2 regions of the Ensifer sp. ENS07 genome follow, and region 2 is predicted to be linked to the other one. Evidence: riboswitches for the same ligand, from Rfam matches in the RefSeq annotation. Region 2 holds a riboswitch; the other holds the start of a gene.
The links. Region 2 has a riboswitch for cobalamin ahead of IB277_RS09155 (DUF1636 domain-containing protein). Riboswitches for the same ligand answer to the same signal wherever they lie in the genome.
Positions count from the first base shown of each region.

Region 1 (6,095 bases), on a different contig from region 2:
CGCCCGGGCAATCCCGTCGACCAGGCGAACCATTTCCTCGATTACGCCGATCCGCGCGACGACGAGCTGATGGTGCTCGATCTCGAGGGCATCGATCCGGACAAGTACATGTCGCTGGAGGACGCCGCCATCTTCGCCGGGCACATCAAGACCCGGACCGGGCGCTACCCGATCCTCTATACCAACCACATCACCGCCAAATACATCGCCGCGCACCGGGCCAAACACCGGCTGCTGTCGCGCCTGCCGCTCTGGTACGCCCGTTACAAACCGGATATCCGCCAGGTTTTCCCGATGGGCAACTGGGACAGTTACGCGCTGTGGCAGTTCTCCTCGGGCATCAACTGCGGCAAGCGCCGCTGCCCCTACCGCGTGCCGGGAACGCTTGACGACATCGACGTGAATGTGGCGGCAATGTCGCCGCCGGCGCTGAAAGCGATCTGGGCACAGGGCGCCTTGCTGCCGGAAAAGCCACTGCCGCTGATGCTCGTCGCCCAAGCCGAGCGGGGAACGGGCATGCTGGCGGTGGCAAGGGCGACTGCGATGTTTAGCGAGCCGCTGCTCGTGAGCCGCGCCGACGCTACGAGCGGCGCCGGCAGCGGCGTCGACATGTTGGTGACCGGCTCGATCGATTTCGCCCGCCAGGAACGTGCCCTGCAGGTGGCGATCGCCGGCAATGATGCCGCCCAGGGCGCATGCTCCAAGACGGAGGCCGGCACCGACGCCCCGGCAAGCGTTTCCGCCAATCCGATCCCCTGCAACGCGCCCTAAAGCCTCTCGCTTGAAAAAGCATTCACGCGACAGGCACTAAGCGCTTGTTGTTATGCATGTCGTTGCCGCAAAACCGCTGCACACTTTTGCGCGACATCATTAAAGCCTTCAAGCTTCGATCTGGACGTCTCCGAGCGGTCGCGAGCAGCAGGCGAGGATGTAGCCCTCATCGATCTCGTCGTCGAGAATGCCGCCATTGTGGCTCATATCCACCTCGCCTGAGACCTTCATCACCCGGCAGGTGCCGCAGATGCCGCCTTCGCAGGCAGCGCCGATGCGCACGCCGTTGGCGCGCGCCGCCTGCAGGATCGTCTGGCCGGGCTTGGCCTCGATCTCCTTGCCGCTCATGGTGAAGGCGATCTTGGCGGCCTGGACCTCGCCCTCGTCACCGGCGCCGGCGCGCACGGCAATCTCTTCCGCCGCAGGTGCGGCGGCCGGCTGGAAGCTCTCCTCGTGGTAGCGGCCCATGTCGAAACCGGCCGATTTCAGCATCTCGCGCACGCCGCGCATGAACGGTTCGGGGCCGCAGCAGAAAACGGTGCGGTCCATGAAATCGGGCGCAAGCAGCGGCAGCTTGGCGCCATCAATGCGGCCGCGAAGCCCGTGCCAGCCGTGGCGTGCCTCATGTCCCTCGACGATGAAGCCGAGGTTCAGCCCGGACATCTGCGTCGCCAGAACCTCCAGCTCCGAACGGAACAGCAGGTCCTCCGGACGACGCGCGCAGGAGATGAAGGTCACATCCGTCTCCGGCACGCAGTCCGCCATCCAGCGCGTCATCGACATCATCGGCGTGATGCCGGAGCCGGCCGAGATAAACAGGTATTTGTCGCCGGGATGGCGGACGAAGCTGAAATCGCCAAGCGGGCCAAAGGCGCGGAGTTTCATTCCGGGCTTCAGGTGCTCGAACATCCAGCGGGTGCCGATGCTGTCTGACTGCGCCTTGACGGTCACGGCGATCGACAGCGGCCGCGAGGGCGTCGACGACAGGGTGTAGGTGCGCATCACTGGCTCGTCGGCGACGGGCAGTTCGAGGGTCACGAATTGCCCGGGCAGATAGCGAAACCAGGCGGGCTTTTCGGCCCGGAAGGTGAAGGTCATGACATCGGCGGTCTCGACGACCGCCGATGTGCATTCGAGCATCTGCTGCCGGTCGATCCAGACGTGGAGCGCGTCGAAATGGTGAAACGAAGAGGCCATCTGCATGTCAGGCGACCCTTGAAAGCGGAGCCGCGTCGCCGGCAAGGCGCTGCTCCATGAACTTGCAGTACCACTCGACGAACTGCATCACGCCACCCTCGTGCTCGGGCGAATAGGGACCGGGCTCATAGGCCGGTGAGCGGATGCCGAAGGCATTTTCCTCGACGATCTGACGGTCCTGGTCGTTGGTCTCGGTCCAGACATGCGTCAGTTCATCTAGATTGTAGTCGACGCCTTCGACCGCATCCTTGTTGACGAGCCACTTCGTCGTCACCTGAGTCAGTTCGGGCCCGAGCGGCAGCACCCGGAAGGTGATGGCGTGGTCGGCGAGCACATGGTTCCAGGTGGTGGGATAGTGGAACATCAAGAGCGTGCCGATCTGGCTCTGGGAGACGTCGGCGGACAGGGCCCGCCTGACGGCGCGGGCGCCCGACATGGTGTAGCTTTCGGCATTGTCGACAAGCGGCATGCGGGCGGCGCGGAACTGACCGGTCGGCGACATCTTAAATTCGCTCGGCAGGCCCTCGGCCTCGCACTTCGCCCAATGTTCGGCGATCACAGGATCATCCTTGGCGCCCTGCACCCCGGTCGCCGTCGGCGCCTCAGGATAGGTGCGGCAGAGTTCCGGATGATTGGCGGCGCAATGGTAGCATTCGCGGTTGTTTTCCCAGACGAGCTTCCAGTTGCCCTTCTCGATGATGGTGCTTTCGAACGCGACCTTGGTTTCGCCGAGCCGATGCGGCGCAAGATAGGGCAAGGCCATGTCGCGGAACGTCGTGAAATCCATCGGCTTTTCCGACAGGTTGATGAAGATGTAGCCGCCGACCGTTTCGCAATGGATCGGCTTCAGACTGTGGGCGGCCTTGTCGAAATCCTCTCCCATCTGCCGGGCAAAGAGCAGCGAGCCGTCGAGTTCGTAGGTCCACTGGTGATAGGGACAGACAAGCTTTGCCGACGAGCCTTTCGCCTGCGTGCAGACGCGCGAGCCGCGGTGGCGGCAGGAATTGTGCAGCGCCCGGATGGCGCCCTGGCGGTCGCGGGTGATGACAACGGGGTAGTCGCCGACCTGGACGGTGAAGTAATTGCCGGCCCGCGGGATCTCGCAGTCATGGCCGATAAACAGCCAATCCTTGTACCAGATGTTTTCCAGATCCTGCCTGTAGTAGTCGGGATCGATGTAAAAGGCCCGGTCGAGGCTGTAGCCGTCCTGCCTGCCCTTCAGCTTTCGAAGCATATCGTTTCTGGTGTCCATGTCCTGTCCTCATGCGCCATGTTTCGGAGAGGCAGGACAGGAACCCGCACGGGCGCACGCCCATGCGTTTGAGGCTCCGATCCGGCTGCCCGCCGCAACCCGTTACGGTTATGTCCGTCAAGGCTGGTTTCCGGGCTCAGGAGCCGTCCTTTCGGACCTGCCCGGCGCCTTCCCGGACGAACCGTCCAGTGGCCTTTGCCGAGGCTTTCGCTCCACCACCGTTGCGGGGGCAGCGCCGGGATTTGACCGGCTTCCCAATTCTCCATCTTCCCTTCGAAGACGGCACCTTGAGTAAGGATATGTAATCGCGGAAGTCACCTTGGCAGCTGCCCGATAGCGACATCCAATTCCAGAATGACGACACGGAAAAAACCGCCACAAAAGGCCACCGTCTTAGAATTTTTACATTGCAAACATATAGATAGATCACATCTTGGGCAATTGCCGACTTTTGCGGCGCGGTCGGCGCAGATGCGGGAGGGCTTCGCCCGTTTGCGACATCGCGTCAGATAGAGAACGCTAATGATGCAGCCAGGACGAAATCATTCATTAACCATGAGCCGCTAGCCTAGCCGGCGGACGAGAGAGGTCCTGCAGGCAGGCAGATGGCGCGCTGACGATCATGGCAAAGTTGAGATACTACGACGCGACAGCCGAGAAGCTGCCGACAATCCCGCCGAAGGTGGCGGTTCATACCGAATTCCTGCGCACGGGCCGGATCAACCGCAGGCAATGGTTGCCGAGCGAACGCCGGTATTTGAGCTATGAGGAAGTCGCAGACAGGACGGGCAAGAAGCTCAGCACCGCCGGCGACACGACCCATAAGCGGATCAACGGGTTCCACAACTCGATCCAGTTCCCGAAGATGATCTTCCACCGCACGCTCGTCGGCCGGCCGCATCTCGGCTACTGTCACGTGACGGCGGCGCGTACGCCGGTTACTCCCTCCAAGGACATCACCTGGTCCTTCTACTTCGCCAACTTCTTCTGCAACCTGGGCGACGAGACGCATTTTTTCGAGAGTATCCAGCCCGGCTATTCACGCATGTACTTCGCCGTCGCCATCGAACCGGGCGCCCAAGCCGGGCAAATGGTCATCAACCGCAACTTTCGTGACAACGGGCTGCTGTTTCGCACAGATGATCCCAAGGTCGCGCTGAAAAACGTACTGATGCTTGGCGCCAAGGATGACGCGTTGCGTCGCATCATTCGCAGCCTCTGAGCCGAACCGGTTCCTTCAAAGAAAATCGTTCTGTTTTTCCGGTGCGTCCGTTAAGGAAGCGTCGGAAAGGAAACGGCATGGCTGAGATCATCGACACGGATAGAGAACCGGACCGCGCGATCGCGCGCGCCTGCGCCGTTCTTGCCGAAGGCGAGCCGGTCGCCATTCCGACCGAGACGGTCTACGGCCTTGCCGCCGACGCTACCAATCCCGATGCGATCAGTCGCATCTACGAGATGAAGGGGCGCCCGCGCTTCAATCCGCTGATCTCGCATGTTTCCGACATGGCGATGGCCGAAGCCCATGTGCATTTCGATCCGATTTCGAGGCAGCTGGCCGAAGCCTTCTGGCCCGGCCCGCTGACGCTGATCCTTCGGCAGCGCGCCGACAGCACGGTTCATGCGCTGGCGTCCGCCGGCCTCGACACGCTCGGCATCCGCATGCCCGACGGTTTCTCGCGCCGGGTAATCGCTCACTTCGGGCGACCACTGGCCGCGCCCAGTGCCAATACGTCGGGCAAAATCAGCCCGACCAGTGCGGTCCATGTGGAAGCCGATCTCGGCGACAAACTGAAGCTGATCCTCGACGCCGGCCAGGCCCAAATCGGCCTTGAGTCGACGATCATCAAGGTCGACGGCGACGAGATCCGGTTGCTTCGGCCGGGTGGCCTCGATGCCGCCGAGATCGAACGCCTGCTTGGCCGTCCGGTGACCCGGCCGGAGACGGCGGGAGCGACGATCGAGGCGCCGGGCATGCTCGCCTCGCACTACGCGCCCGGCGCTGCCGTCCGGCTCGATGCCGCCGAGGTGCATGCCGGCGAAGCCTTGATCCGTTTCGGCGGCAATCGGATCGCCGGCGAAGAGCAGGCGGCCGTCGTTCTCGATCTCAGCCCGACTGGCAATCTGCGCGAAGCCGCCGCCAATCTCTTCGACTATATGAAGCGGGCGGATGCCAGCGGCGCAGAGACCATCGCCTTCGGGCCGATCCCTTCGGACGGGTTGGGGGAAGCCATCATCGACCGGTTACAACGGGCGGCGGCACCACGAGGGTAAGATAGTGTGCGGCATCTTCTCCGCACCCACCCTCATCGAACGGCACCAATTGCGGTTATGATCGCCGCCGACCAGGAACCGAGGACCAGATCCTCAGATCGACCGATCCGATAGCGCGCGCAGGCGCAATGCGAAGTGAGGCCCATGACCACCCTTCCCTCTCCCGAACTCATCGCTTCCTTCGCCGAGATCGTCGGCAACACCAACGTGCTGACGGACGAAGCCGACAAGGCGCGCTATCTCGTCGAATCGCGCGGACTTTACCGCGGCACGACGCCGATGGTCCTGCGTCCGGCCAACGTCGACGAGGTCTCGCGCATCATGAAGCTCGCGAGCGCCACCCGCACGGCGATCGTGCCGCAGGGCGGCAACACCGGCCATGTCGCCGGGCAGATCCCGCGGGAGGGCAAGGCAGACATCGTTCTTTCGCTGGAACGGCTGAACCGCATTCGCGACATCGATCCGGTCGGCAATGTCATCGTCGCCGATGCCGGCTGTATCCTCGCCGATATCCAGAAGGCGGCGGACGAGCACAATCGCCTGTTCCCACTGTCGCTCGGCTCGGAAGGTTCAGCCCGCATCGGCGGCAATCTCTCCACCA
Region 1 covers NZ_JACVBE010000001.1:346,730-352,824, reverse strand. Annotated here, with positions in the region: gene IB277_RS01630 (glycoside hydrolase family 25 protein) at 1-771, shown strand, start outside; gene IB277_RS01625 (hybrid-cluster NAD(P)-dependent oxidoreductase) at 880-1,974, opposite strand; gene IB277_RS01620 (aromatic ring-hydroxylating dioxygenase subunit alpha) at 1,976-3,220, opposite strand; cobalamin riboswitch at 3,324-3,525, opposite strand; gene IB277_RS01615 (DUF6656 family protein) at 3,843-4,442, shown strand; gene IB277_RS01610 (L-threonylcarbamoyladenylate synthase) at 4,520-5,494, shown strand; gene IB277_RS01605 (FAD-binding oxidoreductase) at 5,639-6,095, shown strand, end outside.
Region 1: it holds a riboswitch for cobalamin, as region 2 does, so the genes downstream of both, IB277_RS01620 (aromatic ring-hydroxylating dioxygenase subunit alpha) here and IB277_RS09155 (DUF1636 domain-containing protein) in region 2, are expected to answer to the same signal.

Region 2 (6,095 bases):
GTGCAGCGCCCGATCGGGAACCGGATAGTTGTCGCCGATGATCGAGTCCGTGAGCTCGTGCACGAAGGCGTCCGCATCGAAGCGGAAGGTGGTGATGGTGTAGTTGACGGCGTCGGAAAGCGTCTTTGCCGGCGGGATGCCTTCATCCTCTTCGTCCCAGTCGGCCGTGTTTTGCAGCAGCTTCTTCGTCCACTTTTCGAACCGCGCGTGGGCGCCGTCCTTCGGCGGCATGCCGGCCACGCCGGCCTTCGGGTCGTAATAGGCGCGCTTGGCTTCCGTCAGCGCAAACTGGCCGAGCAGGAAGAAGGCCTCGCGAGCGCGTGTCGCCGTCCAGTTCGGGTTGCCGCGGCCGGCATTGAGGAAAGCCTTGGCGGATTTCTGTGAGCTCGACTTGGCGAGCTTGATCAGTTCGTCCTTGATTTCGAACGGGCTGAGATCGGAAAGGCTGTCGTAGAAATTTCTGTCCAACATGGTCCACACTCCCTGTGATCTATGCATTTTGAACGATGGTCGGCTTCGCCCGTTCGCCTCAGGCGAGCATGATGACGATGACGAGGCCGAAGATGGTCAGCAGCGTGTTTCCGATGGCGTAGGGCATGCCGTAGCCGAGCGCCGGCACCTTGCTCTTGGCCGCCTCCTGGATCATGCCGAGCGCTGCCGTCGTCGTTCGCACACCGGCGCAGGCGCCAAACAGGATCGCCGGGTGGAACTTGAAGACATAGTGGCCGAGGAGCACCGAGGCGATCATCGGGATCGACGTGGCGACCACGCCCCAGATGAACAGCGAAATGCCGACCTCCTGCAGGCCCGCGACAAAGCCCGGGCCGGCGCCGATCCCGACGACGGCGATGAAGATGTTGAGGCCGAGCGTGTTCATCAGCCACAGCGCCGGTGACGGGATGCGGCCGAAGGCGGGGTAGGTGGTGCGCAGCCAGCCGAGCACGAGGCCGGCCAGAAGCGCGCCGCCGGAGGTCGAAAGGCCGATCGGGATACCGCCGATCGTGATCGTCAGCGCACCGATCATCGCGCCGATGAAAAGCCCCCAGCCGAGAAAGGCGATGTCGGTCGTCTCGACAGGCCGGTCGGCAAAGCCGAGCGCCTTGATCGCCGCTTCGACATGGCGTTTCGCGCCACCGATGGTGACGATGTCGCCGCGCTCGACCGTCGTCCCGGGCAGCACCGGGATCTCGACCAGCGAGCGGATGATCTTGCGGGCATAGACGCCGCGCGCCCAATCCATGGTGCTGACTTCCGCCAGCGTCTTGCCGGCGAGCGCCTTGCTGGTCACGTAGACATCGAGGACTTCGGCTTCCGCGTTGAGCAGCTCCTTGTCCTCGACCTCGAGCAGCTTGTTGTCGAGGTTTTCGACGAGCAGCGAACGCCGGCCCGAAAAGGCGACGACGTCGCCCGGCTGCAGCACGGTGTTGCCATCGGCCTCGATGATCTGGTCGCCGCGCCGCAGGCGCTCGACGAAGACGCGGATCCCGGGAAGGATGTCCTTGACCGGTTTTCCGGTGAGCCCGCTTGCCGCGTCGACGCGATAGGCGCGGAGGCCGAAGTCGTGATAGGCGCGGGTAATGCCGGGCTCGCTACTTTCGCTGCCACCGCCGAGCTTGGCCTCGTATTCGCGGCAGGCCGCCGGAAGGTCGATGCCGAGAAGCTTGGGACCGAGCTGGGCGAGGATGATCGCCGAGCCGATCGTGCCCCAGATATAGGTCACCGCATAGGCGATCGGGATCTGGTCGGCAAAGGTCTTGGCCTGCTCCGGCGTCAGCCCGAGCGAATTGATCTGGTCGGTCGCAACCCCGATTGCAGCCGAGATCGTCTGCGAGCCGGCATACATGCCGGCGCCATAGCCGAGCGGCAGCCCGGCAATCAGCGCGCAGAGATAGGGAACGACGAGGCACAGCACCAGCACGGAGAGCGCAAAGGCGATCTGTTTCGGTCCATCGGTGCTCAAGCCCCGCACGAATTGCGGCCCGACGCCGTAGCCGACGGCGAAGAGGAAAATCAAAAACAGGGTGGATTTCAGGTCGCCGGAAACCTGGATACCCAGCTGTCCGATGAGAACGCCCGCAAGCAGCGTGGCGGTGACATTTCCAAGGTTGAACCCCGCGACCTTGATCGGACCGATGAGGAAGCCGATGCCGAGGGCGAGGAAGACGGCGACAGGCGGATAGGTCCGAAGCGTGTCGACGAAGAAATCAATGGGATTCACTGATGCTATTCCCTTCAGAAAGTTGAGTTGCCGTCACTTCATTTCGGGATCTGCGCGGCTAAGTTGAGCTTGTTTCCGAGGCTTGTCGATGCCCAATCTTAATCCCGGCAATTGTCGCTTCGGTCGTCGAAATTCTCAACGGGCATAGGGTTACGTGAGCGTAACGTATGTTACATTTCAGCGTTTTTACTTGGGGTTGGGGATCGAGGCCGCCGCGATGTGTCGGTCGCATTCGATCGCAAGACCGCGGCACTGGCCCGGATCGCGATGGCACTTCAACTCTGGTGTTGTAATTCGTAACGTTATCTCCCAACGTGAGGCATGAGGCGTTTTCTCTTGGTTATGCTTGGAAAAGTTGCTGGGCACGGAACGGCGCGTCTTGCTGCTTGCGATAGGGGCGGCAGAACTTCGAGGGCTTGAGAAAAAAGCGGTGTCGTCTCCGCAAGGCGGCCGGTTCGTAAGGTGACGAGGAGGGGAAGCAATGATGGACGAGGTTATCCGAAGGCTCGGCGCACTTGGCGTTCAGCTCCCGACGCCGCCGAGGCCGCTCGGCGCCTACCGCGCGGTGATCGAGGCGGGTGAGATGCTTCATGTTTCGATGCAGGGGCCATTGCTGGACGGGCGCTTCGTGCATACGGGGCTGCTCGGGCGCGATGTGACCATCGACGAGGGGCGCAAGGCCGCAGAGTTGGCAGTGCTCAACGCGCTGGCGCAGATCCATGAGCATCTCGGCCGTTTCGAGCGTATTCGCCAGATCGTCCGGCTGGAGGGATATGTCGCCTGCACTGAGGATTTCCTGGAGCACCCGAAGGTACTCGACGGTGCTTCCGAGCTTCTGGCGGCCGCCTTTGGCGAAAGGGCCGGCCATGTTCGCTCCGTCTGCGGCGTGCGCAACCTGCCGGGCAACGCCTCTGTCGCGGTGACGCTGACGGCCGAACTCTTGCCGCCGGAGTTCTGAGGCAGCACGGCACGTCTTTTAGCGTGGTCGCTATCGCGGGCGTCGGATTGTGTCCGGCGCCCAATTTTCGACTTGCGCTACGTAATGTTATTTTATAACAAACCTCGCATGACGAAACGCCGCATGTTGATAGATCCCTCCCGCCTGTGTCGTGCGGTTGTCTCATCCGCCGATTCATGCGAGGAAGGCGTTGATGGTGCTGCGTCCGCGACAATGCGGAAGCGGCTGAAAAGGGAACACGGAACGGACGACCCTGATGGGGCCGAGACCGTGGCTGCCCCCGCAACTGTGAGCGGAAAGCGCATTCACACCATGTCACTGGTCGAAGACCGGGAAGACGTGGATGCGCCACGACCCGCGAGCCAGGAGACCTGCCATCGAACCGATCAACCACAACGGACGGGGTGTTCCGATGGAAAAGAACTGGCTTTCATACGACGGTTTTCCGTCCTCTTGCCGTTTCGCCATCTCTTGCCGTCAGTCCGGCGGAGGGCAGGAATGGCTGAGCCGAATTTCCGACAGCACAAGATAACGGTCTGCACCGATTGCCGCTTCACCGGCGGCCCATGCGTGCCCGGTGCCGAGCTGATCAAGCGGCTCAACCTGAGCATCGCAGCGCTCGGCGCACCGCTCGATCGCGACTTCTCGATCGCCGGCACGGTCTGCATGGCGGCCTGCACGCGGCCCTGCACCATCGCCTTCCAGGCGACGGGGAAGGCGACCTATCTCTTCGGCGACGTCTCGCCGGAAGAGGACATCGACGATCTCGTGCGCTTTGCCACAACCTATGCCGAGCGTGGCGATGGCATGACGCGGGCGGCGGAACGGCCGCGCGGGCTGAAAGGCAAGACGCTTGCCCGCATTCCCGCGGCGATGCTCGTCTCCGAAGATCTCGGCGGGCACTTCCAATGAGGTCGCGCAGAGGAACGAACCCATGAGCTGCAACGCAACGGGTGCAGCCCTCACGGTCGAGGGCCTTCGCTGGGGGCCGCGTTCGGGCCTGACGCTGGTCAACGACATCGGCTTTGCGATCGCGGCCGGCAGCCGGCTTGCGATCCTCGGGCCGAATGGCGCCGGCAAGACCTCGCTTCTGCGCTGCCTCTACCGGGCGGTGCAGCCGAATGCCGGCCGTGTTTCGGTCGATGGCGTCGATCTCTGGTCGATCTCGGCGCGCGAGGCGGCAAGGACAATCGCCGTCGTCTTGCAGGAGATGCCCGGCGATTTTCCCTTCAGCGTGCGCGACGTCGTGATGATGGGACGCATTCCGCGGCGGGAGGGCTTGAGCGGCTGGAACGATTTCGACCGCGAGCGGGTGCAGCATGCGCTCGCGCATCTCGATCTCGCCCATCTTGCCGGCCGCCAGTTCGCCACACTTTCGGGCGGTGAGAAGCAGCGGGTGCTGATCGCCCGCGCGCTGGCACAGGAACCGCGCATCATCATCCTCGACGAGCCGACGAACCATCTCGACATCCGCCACCAGCTCGAAATCCTCGAGCTCTTGCAGACGCTGAAGCTGACGATCGTCTCGACGCTGCACGACATCAATCTCGCCGCCGAGTTTGCGACAGATGTCGCGATCTTGACCGCCGGGCGGCTGACGGCCTTCGGCCCGCCCGAAGAGGTGCTCAGCCCCGGCGAGCTTTCGGCCGCCTTCGGCGTCACCGCCACCGTTCACAATGCCGCTGCCGGCGGCGCCCGCTTTTCCTTTTCACTTCCTCGACAGGGATCGATTTCATGAAGATCAATATTGCCCCATTTTCCCTTCTTTTCGTGCTTGCCGCCGCCACGCCGGCGCTCGCCTATCCGGTCACCGTCAAGAGCTGCAACCGCGAGGTGACCTTCGACGCGGCGCCGAAGCGGGCGATCGCCAACGACGTCAACCTGGTGGAGATGATGCTGGCGCTGAGGCTCCAGGACCGCATGGTCGGCTATACCGGCGTTTCCGGCTGGAAGACGCTGGACGAGAAGCTGCGCGAAGGCGTCAAGGAACTGCCGGAGCTTTCGGAGAAATATCCGACCAAGGAAGTGCTGCTCAACGCCGATGCCGATTTCCTCTTTGCCGGCTGGAACTACGGCATGAAGGTCGGCGGCGAGGTCACGCCCGAGACATTGGCGCCCTTCAAGATCGGCGTCTACGAGCTGACCGAATCCTGCATCCACGTGATGGCCAAGCAGAAGCCTGATATGAACGACATGTTCGTCGATCTTCTCAATCTCGGCCGCATCTTCGGCGTCGAGGATCGCGCCGAGACGCTGGTTGACGGCTATCGCCGCCAGCTTGCCGAGATCACCAAGGCGAACGCCGGCAAGGCTAACCCGACGCGGGTCTTCGTCTATGATTCCGGCGAAGAGAAGCCGTTTACTTCCGGCCGCTTCGGCATTCCGACGGCGATGATCGAGGCCGCCGGCGGCGCCAACATCATGGACGACGTGGAAAAGAGCTGGGTGGAAATCTCCTGGGAACCGGTGATCGAGCGCAACCCGGAAGTGGTGGTCATCGTCAACTACGGCGAGGTGAAGGCCGAGGACAAGATCGCCTTCATGAAGAACAATGCAGCCTTCAAGAATGTCGATGCCGTCAAGAACGATCGCTTCGTCGTGCTCGATTATGTCGAAGCGACGCCAGGCCCGCGCAACATCGACGCCATTGCCAGGCTTGCCAAGGCCTTTCAGGGCGAGGGCCTGTAAGCGATGCTGGCTGAGGATGCGTCGCCTGGTCCCGTCGCCGTTTCACGCCTAGCGCCGGCACGGGCGCTGAAGGCGGGTGCCGGTCTCATGACGGCGCTTTTGCTGCTGGCCTTGACCGTCACGGCCGGCGTATCGCTCGGCTCGGCGCCGATCCCGGTTGCGACCGTCTGGTCGATCATCGCCAGCAAGATTTCTCCGGGCAGCGTCGAGGCTTTCTGGTCGGCGGGGCGC
Region 2 covers NZ_JACVBE010000002.1:424,254-430,348, reverse strand. Annotated here, with positions in the region: gene IB277_RS09170 (bifunctional aspartate transaminase/aspartate 4-decarboxylase) at 1-471, opposite strand, end outside; gene aspT (aspartate-alanine antiporter) at 530-2,218, opposite strand; gene IB277_RS09160 (RidA family protein) at 2,700-3,176, shown strand; cobalamin riboswitch at 3,354-3,570, shown strand; gene IB277_RS09155 (DUF1636 domain-containing protein) at 3,675-4,088, shown strand; gene IB277_RS09150 (ABC transporter ATP-binding protein) at 4,111-4,914, shown strand; gene IB277_RS09145 (ABC transporter substrate-binding protein) at 4,911-5,864, shown strand; gene IB277_RS09140 (iron ABC transporter permease) at 5,952-6,095, shown strand, end outside.